DNA from 3 places in the Arthrobacter sp. Dra40 genome. Region 1 is predicted to be linked to each of the others. Evidence: riboswitches for the same ligand, from Rfam matches in the RefSeq annotation. Region 1 holds a riboswitch; each other region holds the start of a gene.

What was found. A riboswitch is a leader RNA that binds a small molecule or an ion and turns the genes downstream of it on or off. The one in region 1 is predicted to bind S-adenosylmethionine.
Region 2: linked by a shared signal. The riboswitch ahead of AC5RWT_RS27630 (LLM class flavin-dependent oxidoreductase) and the one ahead of AC5RWT_RS17340 (acyl-CoA dehydrogenase family protein) in region 1 are both predicted to bind S-adenosylmethionine.
Region 3: linked by a shared signal. The riboswitch ahead of AC5RWT_RS31890 (bifunctional o-acetylhomoserine/o-acetylserine sulfhydrylase) and the one ahead of AC5RWT_RS17340 (acyl-CoA dehydrogenase family protein) in region 1 are both predicted to bind S-adenosylmethionine.

What each region holds. Positions count from the first base shown of each region.
Region 1 covers NZ_JBNHHB010000042.1:10,639-24,939, reverse strand. The annotation lists gene AC5RWT_RS17390 (endonuclease domain-containing protein) at 1-637, shown strand, start outside; gene acs (acetate--CoA ligase) at 775-2,850, opposite strand; gene AC5RWT_RS17380 (ABC transporter permease) at 2,826-3,749, opposite strand; gene AC5RWT_RS17375 (aliphatic sulfonate ABC transporter substrate-binding protein) at 3,749-4,792, opposite strand; gene AC5RWT_RS17370 (ABC transporter ATP-binding protein) at 4,892-5,731, opposite strand; gene AC5RWT_RS17365 (VOC family protein) at 6,057-6,425, shown strand; gene AC5RWT_RS17360 (helix-turn-helix domain-containing protein) at 6,467-7,009, opposite strand; gene AC5RWT_RS17355 (alpha/beta hydrolase) at 7,131-8,450, shown strand; gene AC5RWT_RS17350 (CoA-binding protein) at 8,657-9,073, shown strand; gene AC5RWT_RS17345 (zinc-binding dehydrogenase) at 9,127-10,083, opposite strand; SAM riboswitch class IV at 10,389-10,503, shown strand; gene AC5RWT_RS17340 (acyl-CoA dehydrogenase family protein) at 10,580-11,818, shown strand; gene AC5RWT_RS17335 (acyl-CoA dehydrogenase family protein) at 11,955-13,229, shown strand; gene AC5RWT_RS17330 (APC family permease) at 13,244-14,301, shown strand, end outside.
Region 2 covers NZ_JBNHHB010000140.1:1,061-5,715, forward strand. The annotation lists gene AC5RWT_RS27615 (acyl-CoA dehydrogenase family protein) at 1-1,124, shown strand, start outside; gene AC5RWT_RS27620 (acyl-CoA dehydrogenase family protein) at 1,222-2,478, shown strand; gene AC5RWT_RS27625 (hypothetical protein) at 2,493-3,263, shown strand; SAM riboswitch class I at 3,328-3,418, shown strand; gene AC5RWT_RS27630 (LLM class flavin-dependent oxidoreductase) at 3,507-4,655, shown strand, end outside.
Region 3 covers NZ_JBNHHB010000224.1:34-4,688, forward strand. The annotation lists partial or broken gene AC5RWT_RS31885 (VOC family protein) at 1-375, opposite strand, end outside; SAM riboswitch class IV at 647-760, shown strand; gene AC5RWT_RS31890 (bifunctional o-acetylhomoserine/o-acetylserine sulfhydrylase) at 828-2,153, shown strand; gene metX (homoserine O-acetyltransferase MetX) at 2,234-3,304, shown strand; gene AC5RWT_RS31900 (winged helix DNA-binding domain-containing protein) at 3,448-4,614, opposite strand; gene AC5RWT_RS31905 (SGNH/GDSL hydrolase family protein) at 4,626-4,655, opposite strand, start outside.

The DNA of each region.
Region 1 (14,301 bases):
TGGTGGGCTCATCACATGCGTCTCGGCCGCAAGGGAGCTCGGACTATGGACCGTAAAGGACCCGCCTCAATTGCATCTATGGACGGACCACGGCAAACAACCTGAGACCGTGATCAAGCACCGGGGCCGCCTAGTGGACGTTGGCAGGTGGGGTTACGTAGGAATCGAGGATTGTGTGTTGCACGCCATTCGCTGCCGTCCGCGCTTAGAAGCGCTGGTCATCGCAGAGTCGGCGGTGCGCTTAGGCCGAGTTTCAAAGGAAGAGCTTTTGGATCGCCTGCCGGGAACGCGAAACAGCTTGCGGCGGCAGTTGGTGCAGAGCATAGGCGATGACGCCGACTCGCCGTTGGAGGTTATTGCCCGGGACCTCTTCCGCGGCGCCGGACTTCACTTGGAAACTCAGGTGCGGATCCGGGGACTCGGTCGGGTCGACATGCTGGTGGAAGGCCGCCTCATCATTGAGCTGGACGGATTCGATTTTCACTGGGATCGCGCAACCTTCCTCAAAGACCGGCGACGGAACAATGCGGGTATGCTCAGCGGGCTGCCCACACTCCGATACGTCTACGAGGACTTGGTCTTCACGCCGGATCGCGTTGTCGCTGAGGTCCTGACCATGCTGCGGAGGTCGGCGTGACAGACCTGCCTGGTTCGCTCCCACGTATAGGACTAACCTCCCACGTTTCGGAAGGGTCACAACGCCCTGACTAGGCGAAACGCCGCGGGCCGCCTCTAAGACGTGGGAGCGAACGGATGGTGGCTGGAGGCGAACTACTACCGCGGCCGGCAGATGGCCTGGATCTCCGCGATGCACGGCTCGTTCTGCAGCGACGTGGTGTCGCCTAGCGTGGATCCCTCGAACAGCTGGGTCAGTAGCCGCCGCATGATCTTGCCGGAGCGGGTCTTGGGCACGTCCGGCACAAACACGACGTCCCGCGGCTTGGCGATCGGCCCGATCTGCGTGGCCACGTGGTCGCGCAAAGCCTTCACCGCGGCGGCCTGCTCGGCCGTCAACGCCGCACCCTCCGCCCCGATCAGAGACTTGTCCAGCGGCACCACAAACGCGGTGGCGGCGTGTCCGGTCTTGGCGTCGTACGTCGGGCAGACGCCGGCCTCCACCACAGCCGGATGCGAAACCAGCGCGGACTCGATCTCGATGGTGGACAGCCGGTGGCCCGAGATGTTGATGACGTCGTCGGTCCGGCCCAGGATCCAAGTGTCACCGTCCGCATCGAACCGGGCGCCGTCGCCGGCCAGGAACCAGCCCTGCGCCGCGTACTTCTCCCAGTAGGAGGTGAAGTAGCGTTCCGGGTTTCCCCACACGGTCCGGGCCATGGACGGCCCGGTCTTGGTGACCACAATGTTGCCCTGCTGATCGGCACCCACCCGGGCACCGCCGTCGTCCACAATGTCCGTAGTCAGCCCCGGCAAGGCGCGCTTGGCGCAGCCGGGCTTGAAGGAGGCATCGGTCTGTCGCGGCGAGAGGACGGTGGCGCCGGTTTCGGACTGCCACCAGGTATCCACCATGGGAATGCCCGACGACGGGTCGCCGGCAACCAGCGAATCGCGGCCCACCTGGCTCCGCAGCCAGCGCCACGCCTCCGGGTTCACCGCCTCGCCCACGGTGCCGGCCAGTCGGATGGAGCTCAGGTTGTACTCGGCGGGAATGCCGTCCGGGAACCAGCCCATCAGCGACCGGACCAGCGTGGGCGCGGTGTAGTAGTTGGTCACGCCGTAGCGCTCGATGACCTCGAAGTGCCGGCCGGGGTGCGGGGCATTCGGCACGCCCTCGTAGATCACCTGGCTGACGCCGTTGCTCAGCGGCCCGTAGATCTCGTAGGTGTGCGCGGTGACCCAGGCCAGGTCCGCGGTGCACCAGTGCACGTCGTCCGCGCGCGCGTCCGGGTCCGGGTTGCTGAACAGGTACGAGTGGCTGAACGAGGCCTGCGTCAGGTACCCGCCGGTGGTGTGGACCAGGCCCTTGGGCTGGCCGGTGGTGCCGGAGGTGTACATGATGAACAGCGGCGTCTCGGCGTCGAACGCCTCGGCCTGATGTACCCGCGGCTGCGACTCGACGACGTCGTGCCACCAGACGTCGCGGCCTTCCACCCAGTTGATGTCCCTATGGCCGGTCCGGTTGATCACCAGCACGTGCTCGATAGCGTTCTCGCCGGAGACGGCCTCGTCCGCGTTGGCCTTGACCGGGACGGCGGTGCCGCGGCGGTACTGGCCGTCGGTGGTGACCAGCAGTTTGGCGCGGGTGTCCTCCACCCGGAACTTCAGCGCCTCCGCGGAGAAGCCGCCGAACACCAGCGAATGCACCGCGCCGATCCGGGCGCACGCCAGCGTGATGACAATCGTTTCCACCAGCACCGGCAGGTAGATGACCACCCGGTCGCCCTTGCCGACGCCCAACGCCAGCAGCGCGTTGGCGGCCTGCGAAACCAGTTCCTGCAGCTCGCGGTAGGTCACCGTGCGCCGGTCGCCGGGCTCGCCCTCGAAGTGCAACGCCACCTTGTCGCCCAGCCCGGCCGCCACGTGCCGGTCGGCGCAGTTCACCGCGGCGTTCAGCGTGCCGCCGTCGAACCAGCGCAGCTCCGGGCCGCGGCGCGCCTCGGTATCCACCGGGGTGGCCGAATGCGCGGTGTGCCACGGCTCCGCCCACTGCAGCCGGGCGGCGGCGCGCTCCCAGAACGCAATCCGCTCGGCCTCGGTCTGCGGCTCCGGCCAGGCCGTGACCTGGTCGCGGTACGGCGCCGCGCCCTCTTCAAGCACGACGGCGGTGCCTCCGGCGGTGGTCCGGCCGGCGGCGGTTTCGGCTACTTCTATGCCCATCTCTTGACTGCCCATTTCTCCGCAACTCCCAGGAGCGCGTCGGTGATTTTGCCGATGATGGCCAGCAGGACGATGGCCAGCAGCAGCCGGTCGGTGCGGCCGTTGTTCTGTGAGTCCGTGAGCAGGAAGCCCAGACCCATGGAGGAAGCGATCAGTTCAGCCGCCACCAGGAACAGCCATGCCTGTGCCAGCGCCAGCCGCAGGCCGGAGAACACGGCGGGCACCACGGCCGGCAGCTGCACGGTGGTCAGCAGCTTGACGCCCTTGAGCCCGAACGCGCGGCCCGCCTCCACCAGGTTCTTGTCCACGTGGCGCAGCGCCAGCGAGACCGTGGTGAACACCGGGAAGAACGCGCCGATCAGGATCAGCGTGACCTTGGAGTCCTCGCCGATCTTCATCCACAGGATCAGCAGCGGCACCCACGCCAGCGACGGCACGGCACGCAGCGCGCCGATGGTGGGGGAGAGCAGCACATCGGCAACCCTGGACAGGCCGATCAGCGCGCCGAAGACCAGGCCTAGAGCGGCGCCGAAGGCGAAACCGAGCAGCACGCGCTGGGTGGAGATGGCCACGTGCTGGGCCAGTTCGCCGCGCTGGAGCAGGTCAACCGCGGCCTCGATGATCGCCCCCGGCGCCGGCAGTTGGACGGAGCTGAACAGCCCGGCCGAGGTGCTCAACTGCCACGCCGCCAGCACGGCGGCCGGCAGCAGCAGGCCCAGCAGCAGGCGCACCCAGCCGTTGCCCAGGACCCCGGCCGCGGAGCGACCGCCGGCCGGGCGCCGTTCCGGCGCGGGGCTGTCCTGGTGCGGCCGGCCTGCCTCTGCGGTCTTGAGGACGCCGGAGGCTTTGAGGCCTTCCTGGCTGGTGGCGTAAACGCTGTTGCCGGATGCGCCGGGGTTGCCGAGGTGCGTCATCAGGATTCCTTGATGGCCGACGGGTCGGCCTTCTTCACCAGCGAGTCGTCCAGCAGGGTGGCCAGGGCTTCGTCGATGTCGGCCTGACTCTTCACGTCACCGGTCTCGACGAACGCCGGGCCGACCTTCTCCAGCACGGCGCGCTGCTTCTCGCCCGGGGCCGCTTCAACGTCCAGGTTGCTGCGCTCGGCGATCACCTTGGTGGCGACCTCGAGGTCCAGGCCGGCGACGTCCGCGAGGATCTGAGCGGTTTCCTCCGGGTTTTCGGCGGCCCAGGCGCGGGCCTTCTCGTAGGCGTTCACCACGGCCTGGGCCAGCTCCGGCTCTTCCTGCAGGAAGGACTCGGTGGCGTTCAGGAAGCCGTAGGTGTTGAAGTCCAGGTTCCGGTAGAACAGCTCGGCGCCGTCCTTTTCGGCACCGGCCATGATCGGATCCAGGCCGGACCAGGCGTCCACCGAGCCCTGCTTCAGTGCGGTCAAACCGTCGGCGTGCTGCAGGTTCTCCACGGTGACGTCGTCGGCGGAGAGGCCGGCCTCTTCCAGCGACTGGAGCAGGAAGAAGTAGGGGTCGGTGCCCTTGGTGGCAGCCACGGACTTGCCCTTGAGGTCCTCGACGGAGTCGATGCCGGAGTCGGGCGGCGTGACCAGCGCGGCCCACTCCGGCTGCGAGTAGAGGCTGATGGTCTTGATCGGTGAACCGTTGGCGCGGGCCAGCAGCGCGGCGGAACCGGCGGTGGATCCGACGTCGACGGCGCCGGAGCGCAGTGCCTCGTTGGCCTTGTTGGAACCGGCCGACTGCAGCCAGTTCACCTCGACCCCGTCGTCGGCCAAGGTGGCCTCCAGCCAGCCCTTTTCCTTGATGATCAGGCTCAGCGGGTTGTAGGTGGCGAAGTCGATGTTGAGCACACCGTCGCCGGTGCCCTCGGCCGCGCTGGCGTCGGAATCTTCGCCCGCAACGCAGCCGGTCAGGGCCAGCGAAGCGGTGGCGGCGACGGCGGCCGCGGCCAGGATCGAGCGGCGGGAGAAGCGGCGGGCAATAGACATGGTGGTCCCTTCGAACGGTGCGCGGAACAGGAGTAGTTCCGCGGTCACGGGTGGATTTGGGCGCGGACCGCCCGGGAAGTGCTAAAGGTGTGAGGCGGCCTAATGGCCGTCGACGCCGAGGCTTTCGAGCAGCGAGCGGCGCATTCGGGCCAGCTCCACCGAACCGCGGTCCCGCGGGCGGCTGCCGGGAACGTCGACGGTGCGCACAATCGTGGCGCCGTCGTTGTCGCGGCCTTCCTCCTTGCCCAGCAGGATGATCCGGTCCGCCAGCTGCAGGGCTTCGTCCACATCATGGGTCACCAGCAGCACGGTGGTGGGTTCGGCCGCGTGGATGTCCAGCAGCAAATCCTGCATCTTGATCCGGGTCAGCGCGTCCAGCGCGCCGAACGGTTCGTCCAGCAGGAGTACCCCCGGGTTGCGGGCCAGAGCGCGGGCCAGCGAGGCCCGCTGCGCCATGCCGCCGGAGACTTCGCGCGGACGGTGCTTGGCGAAGGTGGCCAGGCCCACCAGTTCCAGCAGCCGGGCGACCTTGGACTTGCCCTGTTTGGCGCTGGAAGTCTTGGGCAGGCCGATGGCGACGTTGGCCTGCAGGGTATGCCACGGCAGCAGCCGCGGTTCCTGGAACGCGACGGCGCAGCGGGAATCGATGCCCTGGACCGGGGTGCCGTCGATGTCCACGCTGCCGACGCTGGGCGCGTCGAGGCCCGCGGTGGCGCGGAGCAAGGTGGACTTGCCGCAGCCGGACGGGCCCAGGATGGCCAGCACTTCGCCGGGGCGTACGTCGAAGTTCACGTCACGCAGCACCGTGTGGGCGTTTTCGCCGGTGCCGAAGGTGCGGTTCAGGCCGCGGAAGGAAACCGCCAGGGCGGAGCCGGGACCGGAAGCGGGTGCATCGGAAGCGGGAGCCGCGTGGCGGGACGACGACAGTACTGCAGTCATGGGATCACTCCATCGATCCTGGCAGTAGCACCCTACGGTTCAAGCCGTGCGTCCGGCTTCCGCCGGCCGTACCCGTGGCTTGTCACCTCGTTATCACCGGCAGTCTGGGATGGCTTCCGGTGACCAGGGTTGCTGCGGCGTCGTCGATCCAGGTCTCTCGGCCGCTCGGGATGGTCAAGACTAACTAAACGGCACTGCCCGTATCAGCAGCAAACGGCCCGTAATAAAGCGGCGTAACAAACCGCGGCACCAAGATCGGCCCGCGCCGGTTGCCGGAGCGGGTGATTTCGTAGACGCCGCTCGGTGCCGATGGCAGGATGGCCGCATGAAAATCAACCGTCAGATCATCGTGTTCGACGCCGCCGACCTGGACGCGGAGAGCAGCTTCTGGGCAGGCCTGCTGGACGGGACGGTCAAGGCCGAGGACGACTGGCATACCGTTTCCGTGGGCGGCGAGCCGCTGCTGGCGTTCCAGTTGGCGCCCGACCACACCCCGCCGGAATGGCCCGACGGCGCGCCGCAGCAGATCCATCTGGACCTTTACATAGATGACCTGGCCGAGGCCCATGAACTGGCAACGTCGCTCGGCGCCAAACTGCTGAAACCTGCCGACGACGCCGCGGCCGACTCGGGATTCCAGGTCTACGCGGACCCTGCCGGCCACCCGTTCTGCTTCTGCTGGGGCGCCGGGTAACCACTGACCGGGTCCCGCCCTCAGCTTCCGCCCTGCGGCTGTCAGGCGGGCGGATCCGCTGGAATCAGGACCGTGGAGAACAGTCGGCGGTGCCGGCCTTCGCCCGGGCCGTTGTCCACCGCCTGCTCTGCGGCCGCCCGGATGGCGGCGGTGAACTCCGCCAGTTCTTCGTCCGTCATCCAAAGCGCGGTCTGCCGGTAGCCGGCGCCGTCGCGGACGAAGTCTGGGTTTTCCCGCGCCGTGTACTGGTCGAAGGCCTCCAGCAGGCCGGCCGCGAACGCCATGAAACCGCGCCGGTGGTCCTCGGCCGTCATGGAGGCCAATTCGTCGTCGTTCACCGAACTCTTGGTGGCGTCCAGCCGATAGGTGCGTTCGGTGGTGCCGCGGACCGGCCGCTCGTGGGCCACCGCCAGTACGCCGGCCTTGGCCAGTGTGCCGATGTGCCGGTAGAGCGTTGCGGTGGGGATGTCCGGAAGTTCTGCAGAAATCTCCGCCGTGGTCAGTTCGCGGCCGCCCAGTAGCGACTGCACAATGCGCAGCCGAACCGGGTGCAGGATCAGTTCGGCGCTCGGTGAGGGGGACATAGCTCTACGTTCTCACAGTTGACATTGTTCGCACAACTGATAATAATGATTCTTGGCCGGCGCCGATGCCGGACTCGAACCGACTTACTGACGAGCAATAAACGATCCGGAGGGAGGCGCAATGGCGGCAATACGGGTAGGGAACAACGAGGTTCTGCTGGAGTTGGACCGGATGGAGAAAGTGGCTGGGCTGATCGGGAATCAGGCGTTCCCGCTGACGGCCGTGACCTCGGTGGAGGTACTGGCGGATGCTTTCGACGGCGTGCACGGGCTGCGTGCTCCCGGCCTGGCGATCCCGGGGCGGACGAGGATCGGAACCTGGCGCGGCCGCGGCAAGACCCTCGCCGTCGCCCGCCAGGGAACCCCGGCCGTCCAGTTGGACCTGTCCGGCCAGAAGTACGCCCGCGTGGTCGTCTCGCTGCCGGACGCCGAGGATGTCGCCGCGCAGGTCCGCGCCGCTGCGGGACTGCCTGCCGGGCAGCAGGTCACGGAGGAAGAGGTCCGCTTCTCCTCCGGGTCCATGAAGCTGGTCGGAACCTGGGCCAAGCCGTCCGGGACGGTCCGCGGCGCAGCGCTGATCCTGCCCGGCTCCGGTCCCGTTGACCGCAACGCCGACCACAAGCGGATGCCGCTGGGCATCAGCCGTGATCTGGCCCGCGAGCTGGCCGACCACGGCATCGCCTCGCTGCGCTACGACAAGCGAGGCACCGGCGCCTCGGACGGCAGTTTCCTAGCGGCCGGCTTCCGGCAGAACACCGACGACGCCGCTGCCGCCCTCCGCTGGATGGTCACCCAGAAGGCCGAGGGCCTGCCGGTGTTCCTGGTGGGCCACAGCGAAGGCGGCTACCATGCAGCTGCCGTTGCGGCCGAGCCCGGGAGCCGGCTGGATGGAACCGTGCTGCTCTCCACCTCGGCGCACACCGGCTTCGAGACAGGCCGGTGGCAGACGGCCCAGATCGGCGATTCACTGCCGGCATTCGTGCGTCTCCTGTTGAAAGTCCTGCGGAAGGATCTGGTCACGATCCAGGCCAAGTCGGTGGAGAAGATCCGGACCACCACCGAGGACGTGGTGCGGATGCAGGGGCGCAAGATGAACGCGCTCTGGCAGCGGGAGTTCATCGACTTCGACCCGGTGCCGTACCTGGAGCGCTTGCAGATGCCGGTGCTGGCCATCACCGGCGCCAAGGACGTGCAGGTAGACCCGGAGGACTTGGATGTCATCGCGGCCACCGTGCCCGGCCCGGTCACTACGCGGAAGATCGATGACCTCTCGCACCTGCTGCGTCGGGACCCGAAGGCCCCGACCCTGTCCGACTACAAGCGGCAGATCCGCGAGCCCGTGGACGCCGAACTGCTGGAGCTGGTGGGCAGTTGGGTGGCGGAGCACGCCGACAAGGCCGCCGCTTCCGGGCCATCCGACACCGAGCAGTTGGCCCGCTAACCCCGCCGGCCCACACCCCGGTCCGTCGGCCGGCGCCGACCCGCTGACCCACAACCATCCACTATTCCGATAACGCCCATAAACCGCGGTTTAAAGGCGTTATCTGATTCCTCGATGGGTCGCCGGCTGCGTGATTAGACGGCGAAGGTGCCGGTAGCGGGAACGGGAAGGTACCGGTAGCGGGAACCCATGGGTAGGGTGGCGCCATGGCACACCAGAATGATCCCGAAGTCGTCAGCCGCCTGCTGAGCACGCCCGGCCGCTGGGCCATCGTCGGCCTGTCCACCAACCCGCACCGGGTCGCCATGCGCATCTCCCGATACCTGATGGACCAGCTGGACATGGAGGTGGTCCCGGTCAACCTGCAGGGCGACGACGTCCACGGCCTGACCGGCTACCGAAAGCTTGCGGACATTCCGGGCCAGATCGACGTGGTGGACTGCTTCGTCAACTCCCAGAAGGTCGGCCCGGTGGTGGACCAGGCCATCGAGGTCGGCGCGAAGGCGGTCTGGCTACAGCTGGGCGTGGTCGACGAAGCCGCCGCGGAACGCGCCAAGGCCGCAGGGCTCGACGTCGTGATGGACACTTGCCCGGCCATCGAGGCCCCGCGCTTCGGCCTGTAAGCCGTCAGCGGCTCGCCGCCGTGCCCGCGGGCTGGCTAAAGGCCGTTACGTCATTACTCGTACATCGCGATGAAGCGGCCAACCACTCCGCCGGCCCGGAGCTTGTCGATGGCTCCCGGGATGTCGGCGTGCGTGATGTGGTTCATCGGCGGGTTCAGTTGGCCGGTCTTCATGAGTTCGTAGATGCCGGCCAAATCTTCCTTGGTGCCGGACTTCGAGCCCCTGATGGTGAGCTGGTTAATGATGATCGGGTAGGTGTTGATGGTCGATTCCAGTCGGCCCATGCCGACCTGGACCAGGGTGCCGAACTCGGCGAGGGTCTCAATGGCGGCCGACGTCGTAGTGCCGAAACCGGCGTAGTCGACGATCAGTTCCAAGTTCTTGTCCTTAAACTCCTCTATGGAGTCGGCGACGCCGGCCAGACCGATCTCGTCGGCCAATTTCTGCGTCTCGGGGTTGACCTCGGCCCCGTAGACCTCGGCGCCGGACAGTGCCGCGGAGCGCGCGCCGATGTAGCCAAGACCGCCGAGGCCGATGACGCCGACTTTCATGCCCTCCCTTGCCCCGCCGACAGCCATGATCGCGTGGTAGGCGGTCAGGCCGGCGTCGGTCGCCATCGCGCCGAGGTCGAAGGGCACTTCGTCGGGCAGGGCGACGAGGTTGTCATCGGTTGCGCGAAGCTTGGCGGCGAAACCCCCGTCCCACTTGCCGTAGCCGAGCGCGTCCCCGTCGGACATCACCGGAGACAGGCCCACCCGGTCGCCCATCTTCCAGTGGCTCATGCCTTCGCCCACCTCGCTGATCACCCCGGCGGACTCATGCCCCATGGTGCGGGGCAGCCCGTGCTGGAACAGCGCCATCCATCCCGGATCATCGAGCGTGGTGGCATCCGAGTGGCAGACACCGGACGCCTTGACGTCCACCACCACCTCGCCGGGGCCGGCGTGCGGCTCCTCCACCTCGTTGAGCTGCAGCGGCTTGTTCGTACCGGTAAATTGCCATGCCTTCATGATGCGAACCTCCCTGAGCGGCGGGACGGTTGACGCCCCGGACCGGCCGATATTGGCGGCGCAACTTCACCCTAGTCCCGTCGCGGAATGGCCTATAGGGGACCGCGGAAAAGGGCCCATCTCGGGCCGGAATTCATTCGGCCAAGCCCGGCGGCGCGGGGTGCCGGCGGGGCGGCTGCGATCCGGCGGAAGGCGAGGGACCGCCGTCGTCGTCATGAACGGCGGCTGTAACATTCGGCCGCGGAACGTCACGGCCCGTCACAAGCTTCACAGCGCCGGATCGCGCCCGGCAGACTTTTCCCCAAGATCAAGAGTCCCAACGACAAGCTCTGGCTGGTTGGGCGGCAACCCTCTTCCGTAGCGGGGTGCCCCAGATGAGGATCCGGCCGCGCACAGATCGGTGCCCGGCAAGTACGGCCCCCGCCAGGCTGCGTCGTCGACCGTGATGGTTGCTGCGCGACGCCGGCAGGCGGGAGCCCCTGCACGAGGAGGCGCCATGACCGCCGTCGTCATTGAAGAAAACCAGCAGACCCGCCGTTCCCCATGGACCGGACATGCCACCCGCGAAGAACTCGCCCACTGGCAGCAGATCGCCGAGGGCGTGGCCGCCGTGCTGAGCGCGGACGTGCTGGAGCGAGACCGCCGCAACGCGGACCCGCAGGCCGAAGTGGAGCTGCTGCGCAGTTCCGGCCTGTTCAACCTGATCATCCCCAGCGAGTGGGGCGGCGAGGGCGGCCACTGGGAAAGCGCGCTGCACGCCGTGCGCATCCTGGCCCGCACCGATGCCTCGATCGCGCAGATCCTCGCCTACCACTACGCCAACCTCGGCGCCGTGGTCTTCTACGGCGGCGCGCAGGTCCAGGAACGCCTGCTCCGCCGCTCGGCCCAGGGCCGCTGGTCCTGGGGCGACTCGGTCAACCCGGTGGATCCGAACCTGGAATTGGTTCCCGACGGCGACGGATACCGGCTGGACGGCGTCAAGCACTTCTCCACCGGAGCGTCCGTGGGCGACGCGATCCTGGTCAACGCCGCGATCACCTCCGGTCCGGATCAGGGCAAGTTCCTGGCCCTGGCCCTGGAACATGACCGGGCCGGAATCTCATTCCTCGGCGACTGGGACGCGTTGGGTCAGCGCCTCTCCGCGAGCGGCTCCGTGAAGTACGACGGCGTGCTGGTCACCTCCGCTGACATCATCGGCGAGGTGGGGGAGGAGCCTTTCTCCAGCCTGGTCACGCCGTACATCCAGCTGGCGTTCGGCAACGTCTATCTGGGCATCGCCCAAGGTGCGCTGGAACGCGGACGCCGGATCACCCTGGCGCGCAAGAACGCCTGGTTCCTCAGCCGCGCCGACACCTACGCACAGGATCCGCTGACCCAGCGGGTCTACGGGGAGCTCGCGTCCCGCGTGGCAGCCGTGGAAGCGCTGGCGGACCGGACGAACGGGCGCTTCGACGCGGCCATCGCCGTCGGCGGGGAACTGACGGCCGACGCACGCGCCGACATAGAGATCGAGATCGCCCGGCTCAAGGTCGTCTCCACCGAGGTGGGCGTGGACGTGGCCAACCGCATTTTTGAAGTCACCGGTTCCTCCTCCGCGAAAACCGAGGTGGGGCTGGACATCTTCTGGCGCAATGTCCGCACGCACACCCTGCACGACCCGGTGGACTACAAGAAGGTGGAGGTCGGCGCCCACTTCCTGCTGGGTGAAGTCCAGCCGATCTCGCTCTACACCTGATCCCCGCAGGCCCTTCCCGCGCAACGCCCCGTCGCGCAAACGCGTCGCCCAACACGCTTCCCCGCAGCCTGATCTGCGCAGTATCCCCACCCGACCCACCTCGGCCGTGCCCGGCCGAGACTCCAGGAGCACCACCATGACCGAAACCCTTGACTACACAACAACCTCCGTCCACGCGACCCGAGCCTTCGAAGCGGCGGCCGCCAAGTACCGTCCGATCTTCGACCGCATCGCCGCAGGAGCGCTGGACCGCGAACTGGCCCGCGAGCTGCCGTTTGAGCAGATCGGCTGGCTGAAGGACGCCGGCTTTGGCGCCGCCCGGATCCCCGCCGAACTCGGCGGCGACGGGCTGGACTGGGAAGAGTTCACCGAACTGCTGATCGAACTGGCCGCCGCGGACAGCAACATTCCGCAGGCGCTGCGCTCGCATATTGCGCTGGTGGAGGAGAACCTGTACCAGCACGGCCGCGGCGGGGACCGCAGCGGCTGGCTGCAGCGCTTCGCCTCCGGCCAGCTGGCCGGCAACGCGTGGACCGAACCGGGCGCCGGCGGCACCGCCACGGTGCTGTCCGAAGCCGGCGGCAAGCTGGTGCTGAACGGGCGCAAGTTCTACACCACGGGCACCATCTTCGCCGACTGGATCGACGTCACCGCCAAGCGGCCCGACGGCTCGGATGTCTCGGTGATCATCGCCACCAAGACAGCCGGCGTGGAAACCTACGACGACTGGGACGGCTTCGGCCAGCGGCTGACCGGCAGCGGCACCACGGTGTTCACCGACGCCGAGGTGGACCCGGCCAACGTGTCCGCGTTCGCCGACCGCTTCCCGTACCAGACGGCGCTCTACCAGCACATCCTGCTGGTGGCCCTGGCCGGCATCGCGCAGGCGGTCACCACCGACGCCGCCACCAACGTGCGGGAACGCAAGCGGGTGTTCGGCCACGGCAACGCGCCGCTGGTCCGGCACGACGCGCAGATCCTGCAGGTGGTCGGCGACATCAGCGCCAAGGCCTACGCCGCCAGGGCGACCACCCTGAGCGTGGCGCGCGCGTTGGATCGGGTCTTCGCGTCCCGGCTCCAGACCGCCGACGCCGAGAAGGCGGCCAACATCGCCGTCGAACTGGAATCCGGCCAGGCCCAGATTGTGCTCAGCACGCTGGTGCCGGAGGCCGCCGGCGAGCTGTTCAACACGCTCGGCGCCTCCTCCACCAGCACCGGCAAGTCGTTGGACCGGCACTGGCGCAATGCCCGCACGGTCGCCACGCACAACCCGTTCATCTACAAGTCCCGGATCGTGGGCGATTGGGAAGTCAACGCCGCCGAACCCCCGTTCGTCTGGACGATCGGCGAGGCCAACGCCGACGCCGCGCGCCAGCCACACACCCCCGCCGCCCGTTCCGCGGCCGTCTAAGAAGAAGGCAAGCCATGTCTGTTTCCAATCCCCAAAGAACTTTGGCGGCATCCGCAGCCGCACCCGAAGTAAGCGACCCCGACGCCGGAACCGCGCCGCGGCTCTCCGGCCGACTGGGCGTCGCCAGCATCGTGCTGATTGTGGTGGCCGCCGCGTCGCCGCTGGGCGTCATCGGCGGAACGGTTCCGCTGGCCATCGCCAGCGGCAACGGCGCCGGCCTCCCGTTCATCTACCTGCTGGCCACCGCAATCCTGCTGTTGTTCGCCGTCGGGTTCACCACCATGACGCCGCATGTGCCGTCGGCCGGCGCGTTCTACAGCTACGTGGACAAGGGCCTCGGCCGCCGCGCCGGACTGGGCGCGGCCTTCGTCGCCTTGCTCTCCTACCTCGCGCTGGAAGCCGGCGTCTACGGGCTCTTTGCCCCGGCCGTCGACGAGGTGGTCCGCGCCTACGGTGGCCCCTCACTGCCCTGGTGGGTGTGGGCCGCCGCCGCGGTGGTTGCCGTGGCCTGGCTGGGCCACCGCAACATCGAGTTGTCCGGAAAGGTGCTGGCCGTGCTGCTGGTGGCCGAAGTGCTGATCGTGCTGGTCCTGGACGCCGCCATCGTCTTTGGCGGCGGCGGGTCCGAGGGCCTCTCCACCGGGTTCCTCACCCCGTCCACCGTGCTGTCCGGGGCACCCGGGATTGCGCTGCTGTTCGCCATCCTGAGCTTCATCGGCTTCGAAGCCACCGCCGTTTTCCGGGATGAGGCCCGCGATCCGGACAAGACGATCCCGCGTGCCACGTACGTGGCCCTGCTGGTGGTGGGCGGCTTCTACGCCCTCTCCAGCTGGTTGCTGATCAGCGTCTGGGGCGATGGCGGCATCGTGCAGAAGGCCACGGACGCGCCCGGCACCCTGCTCTCCGAGACCACCGCGCTCTACCTGGGCACGGCTGGCAGCCACATTGTCCAGGTCCTGCTCGCCACCAGCCTGTTCGCGTGCATCCTGTCCTTCCACAACATCAGCTCACGCTATTTCTTCCAGCTGTCGGGGCAGGGCATCTTCCCCACCAAGCTGGCCAGCACCCACGC
Region 2 (4,655 bases), on a different contig from region 1:
CACTCGCCCCGGACGTGCAGGAGCGGGACCGCCGCAACGCCGACCCGCACGCCGAGGTGGAATTGCTGCGCAGTTCCAGCTTGTTCAACCTCATCATCCCGGCCGAGTGGGGCGGCGAGGGCGGGCATTGGGAAAGCGCGCTGCACGCCGTGCGCATCCTGGCCCGCACGGACGCCTCGATCGCCCAGATCCTGGCCTACCACTACGCCAACCTCGGCGCGGTCGTGTTCTATGGCGACGCGCCGGTCCAGGAACGCCTGCTCCGTCGGTCCGCCCAGGGCCGCTGGTCCTGGGGCGATTCGGTCAACCCGGTGGACCCGAACCTGGAGCTGATCCCCGAGGGCGGCGGCTACCGGTTGGACGGCGTCAAGCACTTCTCCACCGGTGCGTCGGTGGGCGACGCGATCCTGGTCAACGCAGTGATTGCGGCCGGCCCGGATGAGGGGAAGTTCCTGGCGCTTGCCCTGGAGCATGGCCGCGCCGGCATCTCGTTCCTCGGTGACTGGGACGCGCTGGGCCAGCGCCTCTCGGCCAGCGGTTCCGTGAAGTACGACGGCGTGCAGGTCACCGCCGCGGACATCATCGGCGACGTGGGGGAGGAGCCTTTCTCCACGCTGGTCACCCCGTACATCCAGCTGGCCTTCGGCAACCTCTACCTGGGCATTGCCCAGGGGGCGCTGGAGCAGGGGCGCCGGATTACCGTGGCCCGCAAAAATTCCTGGTTCCTCAGCAACGCCGAAACCTATGCCCAGGACCCGCTGATTCAGCGTGTCTACGGCGAACTGGCCTCCCGCGTCGCGGCGGTGGAAGCGCTGGCGGACCGGACAAATGAACGGTTCGACGCCGCCATCGCCGCCGGCGGCCAACTGACAGCCGAAGCACGGGCGGACATCGCGATCGAGATCGCCCGGCTCAAGGTGGTTTCCACCGAGATCGGGGTGGAGGTGGCGAACCGCATCTTCGAGACCACCGGCTCGTCCTCAGCGAAAACCGACGTCGGCCTGGACATCTTCTGGCGCAATGTCCGCACGCACACCCTGCACGACCCGGTCGACTACAAGAAGGTTGAGGTCGGCGCCAACTTCCTGCGCGGCGATGTCCAGCCGATCTCGCTTTACACCTGAGCGCGCAGCCAATCGGCGCGCCTTCCACCCCGTCCCGTCCCGTCCCGTCCCCGGCCCTCCGCGGCCGAGCCCCAGCCGAGTCCCCAGGAGCATCACCTTGACCGAAACCCTTGCCCCCGCAACAACCTCCTTCGAAACCGCAGCAGCCACATACCGCCCGATCTTCGAACGCATCGCTGCCGGTGCGCTGGCCCGCGAACTGGCCCGCGAGCTGCCGTTTGAGCAGATCCGCTGGCTGAAGGAAGCCGGCTTCGGCGCCGCCCGGATCCCCGCCGAACTCGGCGGCGACGGACTGGACTGGGAGGAATTCACCGAGCTGTTGATCGAACTGGCCGCCGCGGACAGCAACATCCCGCAGGCGCTGCGCTCGCACATCGCGCTGGTGGAGGAAAACCTGTACCACCACGGACGTACCGGGGACCGCAGCAGCTGGCTGCAGCGCTTCGCCTCCGGGGAACTGGCCGGCAACGCCTGGACCGAACCCGGCGCCGGGGGAACTGCCACCGTGTTGTCCGAAGCCGGCGGCAAGCTGCTGCTGAACGGCCGCAAGTTCTACACGACCGGCACCATCTTCGCCGACTGGATTGATGTCACCGCCAAACGCTCGGACGGCACCGACGTCTCGGTGATCCTCTCCACCAAGACGCCGGGCGTGGAAACGTTCGATGACTGGGACGGTTTCGGCCAGCAGCTGACCGGAAGCGGCACCACGGTGTTTACCGACGCCGCCGTGGACCCGGCCAACGTCTCCGCCTTCACCGATCGTTTCCCCTACCAGACGGCGCTGTACCAACACATCCTGCTGGTTACCCTGACCGGCATCGCCCAGGCTGTTACCAAGGATGCCGCCGGCAACGTTCGGGAGCGCAAGCGGGTGTTCGGCCACGGCAACACTCCGCTGGTCCGGCACGACGCCCAGATCCTGCAAGTGGTCGGCGAGATCAGCGCCAAGGCCTTCGCAGCGAAGGCGACGACCCTGAGCGTGGCCGGCAGGCTGGACCGGGTCTTCGCGGCGCGGCTGCACCCCGCCGCCGTCGAGAAGGCGGCCAACGCCGCCGTCGAACTGGCGTCGGGCCAGGCGCAGATAGTGCTCAGCACCTTGGTACCGGACGCCGCGGGCGCCCTCTTCAACGCGCTGGGTGCGTCCTCGACCAGCAAGGACAAGGCGTTGGACCGGCACTGGCGCAACGCGCGCACCGTGGCGACGCACAACCCGTTCATTTACAAGGCGCGGATCCTCGGCGACTGGGAAGTCAACGCGACCGAACCGCCGTTCATCTGGACCATCGGCGAGGCCGACGCCGATGCCGCCCGCCAGCCCCACAGCTCCGCCGCTGTGTCCGCGGCCGTCTAAGAAGAAGGCACACCATGTCTGTTTCCACCCCGCAAACCCTTGCGGCCCCCGCGCCCGTCTCCGCAGCCAAAGCGGTACCTCGGCTTTCCGGCCGGCTCGGCGTCGCCAGCATCGTGCTCATCGTGCTGGCCGCCGCGTCGCCGCTGGGTGTTATTGGCGGGACCGTGCCACTGGCCATCGCCAGCGGCAACGGCGCCGGCCTCCCGTTCATTTTCCTGCTGGCGATGGGCATCCTGTTGTTGTTCGCCGTCGGATTCACCACCATGACGCCGCATGTGCCCAGCGCCGGTGCCTTCTACAGCTACGTGGACAAAGGACTGGGCCGCCGGACCGGACTGGGTGCGGCGTTCGTGGCGCTGCTCTCCTACCTCGCGCTGGAAGCCGGTGTCTACGGCCTGCTGGCACCAGCTGTCGACGAGGTGGTCCGCGCCTACGGTGTGCTGGCCGCCGTGGTGGCCGGCTGGGATCCGATCGTGCAGTTCTACACCTGGTTCGCGGGCTTCGCCTCCCTGGGCCTGGTGGTGCTGATGACGCTGACCAGCGTCGCCGTGCTGGTCTTCTTCCGCCGGAACGGTGCGCCCCTCCGGGACTGGAAACGCACCGCCGCCCCGGCACTCGGACTCATCGGGCTGCTGGGAATCCTGGGGCTGATCCTGCAGAGCCTCCCGACCCTGGTCGGCAACAGCGTCCCGCTGGCAGTCGCCGTCGTCGTCCTGATCCTGCTGTGCTTCGCGGCCGGAACACTAGCGGGGGCGAAGAGGCGGGAGGGCGCTCCGAAGTCGTAATTTCTTACCCCGCGTGACGCGGGACATTTCCCTCCCGGCCGCCTGCGGGTGTCCAATGGAGGGGTACCCATCCAGAGCGGCCGAGAGACCTGGCTTGTTGACGCCGCAGCAACCCCCTCCTTTGAGGAAGGTGCTACCGCCAGGACCGATGGAGAAGCTCGATCTCTCGTTGGTCTTCCGTAGGCATCCTGATGCCCAACGGAGTGCCGGCGCGGGCTCTTCTCATCAGAAAAGGAGCCTGACATGACAGTGAACAACCCGCAGCCCAACACCCGGCGCCAGATCCGTTTCAACGCCTTCGACATGAACTGCGTGGGCCACCAGTCGCCCGGACTGTGGCGCCACCCGCAGGACAAGTCCGCCACCTACAACACCATCGGCTACTGGACCCACCTGGCCAAGGTGCTGGAAAAGGGCATGTTCGACGGCCTGTTCATTGCCGACGTGCTCGGCACCTACGACGTCTTCGGGTCCTCCAACGAGACGACGCTGCGCGCCGGCACGCAGGTCCCGGTGAACGATCCGTTCATGCTGGTCTCGGCGATGGCCGCGGTGACCGAAAACCTCGGCTTCGGCGTCACCGCCGGCACCGCCTACGAGCACCCGTACCCGTTCGCCCGCCGCCTGGCCACCCTTGACCACCTGACCAACGGGCGGGTCGGCTGGAACGTGGTCACCGGTTACCTGCCCTCGGCGGCGCGCAACATGGGCCAGGAAGACCAGCTGGAGCACGACGAGCGCTACAACCACGCGGACGAATACCTTGAGGTCATCTACAAGCTGCTTGAGGGCTCGTGGGAGGACGACGCCGTGGTCAAGGACGTGGAGACCGGCGTCTTCACCGACCCGGCCAAGGTCCACGAGATCCGGCACGAGGGCAAGTACTTCAAGGTTCCCGGCATCGCGATCACCGAGCCGAGCCCGCAGCGCACCCCGGTCATCTTCCAGGCCGGGGCCTCCAAGCGCGGCACCGAGTTCGCCGCCGAGAACGCCGAGGCGGTGTTCGTGACCTGCCCGACCAAGGAGATGCTGGCCGCGTCGGTCAAGAAAATCCGCGACGCCGTGGAAGCGGCGGGCCGCGACCGCTACGACGTACGCATCTACGCGATGCAGACCGTGGTGACCGGACCGGACACCGCCACCGCGCAGGCCAAATTCGAGGACTACAAGTCCTACGCGGACATCAACGGCGCGCTGGCCCTGATCTCAGGCTGGATGGGCGTTGACCTCTCCACCTACGGCCCGGACGACGTGATCGGCGAAAACGTGAAGTCCAATGCCATCCAGTCCTCGGTGGAGACCTTCCAGAAGGCTTCCGGCGACAGCGGCAAACCGTGGACCATTCGTCAGCTGGCCGAATGGGTCGGCGTCGGCGGCTTCGGCCCGATCACC
Region 3 (4,655 bases), on a different contig from region 1:
GATGCCGATCTGCTGCCAGCTCAATTCCTGCCCGTCCGGGAACTTGCGGTTGCCGGGCACGGCGTGGCGGCCCAGTCGTTCTTCGAACGGGGTCAGATCCCCGACCTCCACGCACCAACCCATCCAGCCGCCGCCGGCTTCGGACCGTGCACGGACCGCCTGGCCGAAGGGGGCCTTGTCCGACGCGGGGTGGTCCAGGACCTCCACGACCTCCAGGTAGTGGTGGTCGGTGAGGGGGAAGATCATATTGCGGGTGCCGAAGCGGGGATGCACCCCGCCCTTGACTGCGTCGATGCCCAGAGCTGCGGCTATCCGCTCTGAAGTGGCAGCCAGACCGTCGGGTTCAGCAGCATAGGAAACATGGTCGAAGCGCATGGCTATATCTTGGCACTTTGTGAACCCGCTCTCGACTTAGGGTGACCTAAGTCACTCGGTTGTCGCTGCGGCTCTTCACCATAGGTCATGAGCAAAGCGGGCAGCCATGGCACGGCCTCAAACAGGGGAGAAGCTCTGCCGTGCGCGCCCCAAAGTGCGGGGAGCGGCCCAGCCGCGCCCGCCCCCACGATGCGGGGAAAGGCTGTGCCGCGGCCGGTCATAAGGTGTCACATTCTTGCGGCTGGACGCCTGGCCACGGACACTGGAAGCAGGTCATGAGTGCCAGCGTGAAACCCCGGTTTGCTGGCCGGCAACCCTCCAACCGCGTGGGGTGCCCCGGGTGAAGACCAGGCAGCCGCCATGAGGCGGTGCGCAAGCGCGGGTCACACCCGGGATAGACATGCCGGCACGGCCGGATCCCGGATGACCCCTTCCACTGAAGGAGTTGCACCATGTCCACTGCAGATTGGTCCTTTGAGACCCGTCAGATTCACGTAGGCCAGGAGCCGGATGCCGCAACAGGCGCCCGGGCCCTGCCGATCTACCAGACAACCTCGTTCGTCTTCCCCAGCACGCAGAGCGCCGCGGACCGCTTTGCCTTGTCCGAACTGTCGCCTATCTACACCAGGATCGGCAACCCCACCAGCGAGGCAGTCGAGACCCGGATCGCGAACCTCGAAGGCGGCGTCGGCGCCCTGCTGCTCGCCTCGGGACAGGCAGCATCAACCTTCTCCATCCTGAACCTCGCCGAGGCCGGCGACCATATCGTGGCCAGTCCCAGCCTGTACGGCGGCACCTACAACCTGCTCCGCACCACGCTGCCCAAGTTCGGCATCGACGTCACCTTCGTCGAGGATCCGGACAACCTGCAGCAGTGGCGCGACGCTGTGAAACCGAACACCAAAGCGTTCTTCGGCGAGGTCGTCTCCAATCCGCGCCAGGACGTGCTGGACCTGGAGGGCGTCAGCGCCATCGCCCATGAGAACGGTGTGCCGCTGATTGTCGATAACACGTTGGCAACCCCGTACCTGATCCGCCCGATTGAGTGGGGTGCTGACATCGTGCTCCATTCGGCCACCAAGTACCTCGGCGGCCACGGGACCGCCATCGGCGGGGTGATCGTGGATGGCGGCACCTTCGACTTCGCCGCGGACCCCGGCAAGTTCCCGGGCTTCAACACTCCGGACGAGACCTACAACGGGTTGATCTTCGCCCGCGACCTGGGGGTCAACGGTGCCTTGGGTGCCAACCTGGCCTACATCCTCAAGGCCAGGGTGCAGTTGCTGCGCGATCTGGGGTCCGCCATTTCGCCGTTCAATGCGTTCCTGATCGCCCAGGGACTGGAGACGCTGAGCCTGCGCGTGGAGCGGCACGTGGCGAACGCGCAGAAGGTCGCCGAATTCCTGGAAGGGCACGACGACGTTACCTCCGTCGCGTACCTCGGCCTGCCCTCGAGCCCGTGGTACGACCGCGGCCGCAAGTACGGTCCGAAGGGCACCGGCGCCATCGTTTCCTTCGAGATCAAGGGCGGCATCGAAGCCGGCAAGCGCTTTGTGGACGGCCTTGAACTGCATTCGCACGTGGCCAACCTGGGCGATGTCCGCTCGCTGGTGATCCACCCGGCGTCGACCACCCACGCCCAGCTCTCGGCCTCGGAGCGGCTCGCCGCCGGGGTGACGGACGGGCTGGTCCGGCTGTCGGTGGGCATCGAGAACGTCAACGACATCATCGCCGACCTGGAGGCCGGTTTCCGCGCCGCCAAGGGTGCGGACGACTAGGCAAGCAGGTAGAGCGCAGCGTGACGATAGTGCAACCGCAGGAACTGGTGGAACAGGCGACGGACGGCCTTCTGCGCCGGATGCCTCTTGGCGCCCTGGAACTGGAGGCCGGCGGCTATCTGCCCGAGGTGGTCCTCGGCTATGAAACCTGGGGCACCTTGAATGCGGACGCGTCCAACGCTGTCCTGATCGAACACGCCCTGACCGGCAGCACGCATGTCGCGCGCGGTTACTCCGACGAGGACGGCTGGTGGGATGATCTGGTGGGTCCCGGTGCCACGATCGACACGGAGCGCTATTTCGTAGTGGCCGCCAACATGGTTGGCGGCTGCTACGGCTCCACCGGCCCCGCGTCCCCCGCGCCGGACGGGACACCGTGGGGGTCACGGTTTCCGTTCGTCACGATCCGCGATTCGGTCCGGGCCGAAGCGCGCCTGGCCGACGCGCTGGGCATCCGGCGCTGGCACACAGTACTCGGCGGGTCGATGGGTGGCGCCCGCGCGCTTGAATGGGCGGTAACGTTCCCGGAGCGCACAGCCCGGTGCGCAGTCCTGTCGTGCGGCGCCGCGAGCACCGCTGAGCAAATTGCCTTCGCGCAGGCGCAGGTCGCCGCCATCCGGCTGGACCCGCACTTCGCCGGCGGCGACTTTTACGACGGTCCTGCTCCCGAGGCCGGACTCGGCATTGCCCGGCGCATTGCGCACATCAACTACCGCGCAGAGCCGGAGCTGGAGTACCGGTTCGGACGCAGGCCGCAGGCGGAGGAGCAGCCGTTCGGCGGTATCACGCCGTCCGCACGTGGCCGCTATGCAGTGGAAAGCTACCTCGACTACCAAGCGGACAAGCTCGTCGCGCGCTTTGACGCCAACAGCTACATCCTGCTCACCGAGGCCCTGGTCAGCCACGACATTGCCCGGGGCCGGGGCTCACTCGAGCAGACGCTCGGCGGCCTCACCGAAACGCAGTTCTTCATCGCCGCCGTGGATTCCGATCGCCTGTACTTTCCCGAACAGTCGCGGCAGCTGGCCGAGGCGCTGCCCGGGGCAGTCAAGGTCCACACCATTGAAACGCCGCTGGGCCACGACGGCTTCCTCACCGATATCCACCAGCTGCATGAGGCCCTCACCGAGGCGTTCTTCGCGCCCGCCTAATGGTTCGTCCCGCCAACCTGAAAGCTGCATGAGTACGACGGCGGGGTCCGCCATCAGGGCGGATCCCCGCCCGTGTCCGGGATGAGGTTGAGGGGACGGTCAAGCCACATCGAGCGGGGCATCGGATCAGGTTGAACGGGACGTCAGATCAGTTCGATCGTGACCGGCCGCCGCAGAAATGCTGCGTAGCGTTCCACGGCCAAGCCCACGGCGTGTCGCTCCGACTCAGTGAATGACCGCAGCGGCCTGAGCCGCAGCTGCGCCGCGCCGGGCCCGAGCACGTGTTTCCAGTTGGCCACCATCTTCCCGTCCAGCAGCAGCACGTGCATCGGCACCGTACTACTGAGAGCTGCCGGGGCAGCGCCGTCGAGATAGCCGCGGGTCTTGGAGTAGCCCATCACATATTCGTCGTAGCACTGGATCAGGTCAGCCCGGGGCAGTTCATCATTGGCAACGGCCGTACTTCCGGCTGTTCCGGCGGCCGGGGAATACCAGAGCTGTACGCCCTCGGCTTCGGTCCGTTCGAGTCCGTCGTGGCCGCCGGCTTCCAAGCCGCGCGCGATGTCAGCCTGTGGAAGGTTGGACCAGTCGGAGCAGTCCTTCACGGCCGCTGGTCCGCGGCTGGCGAAGTACCGGGCGGTCAACTGTGACAGTGCTGCGTCGCGGTCGAAATCCGCCGGCAGCGGCGGTACCCGCTCGTCGAAGGACGCGTAGGTTTGCTGGAGGGCACCGGAATCCGCAGTGCGTGGCGGGCCGCTGACCAGCACGCGGTCGATTTCGGCGTGGAACACCAGGTGCCCCAGCCGCTGGCCGCGCAGCGGCGCGCCGTTCAGCCGCACCCCGTCGTCCGCCAGCAGCCCCGTTTCGCTGAGCCGGGCGGCGAGTTCATCCCGGGTGCGGTGCCTGCCGTTGGCCACAGCATCGGCCAGCACATCGTTGCTGCGCGCCACCGTCGCCTCGTCCAGGCCTAGTTGCCGGTCCCGGCCCTTGTTTCCAGCCTTCAGGCGCGGGGCTGAGAGCAGCATCAGCCAGCGCAGGTCCCCGGCGGACACAAAGTGCCAGGTCGGCCGCAGGACATGCGTGCGCAGGATGCGGCCGGCCGCGATAGCCGCATCCACTTCCGCGGCATCGTCCCGGGCCGGCCCGCTGCAGCGCTGCGCCAGCGACCAGCGGGCGTAGGCATACTCCTGGGACTGGAAGGCGAGCAGCCACGGCACTACGGCAACCGGGCCGTCGTCCCCGGGGCTGTCCCACAGCCGTTGCGCCCGCAGCCGGTGGCGGCGGATGTCCTGGCGACTCGGCTGCTGCATCAACCGCTCCGTTATTCGGCCGCGCCTGGAGGCATGCCGGG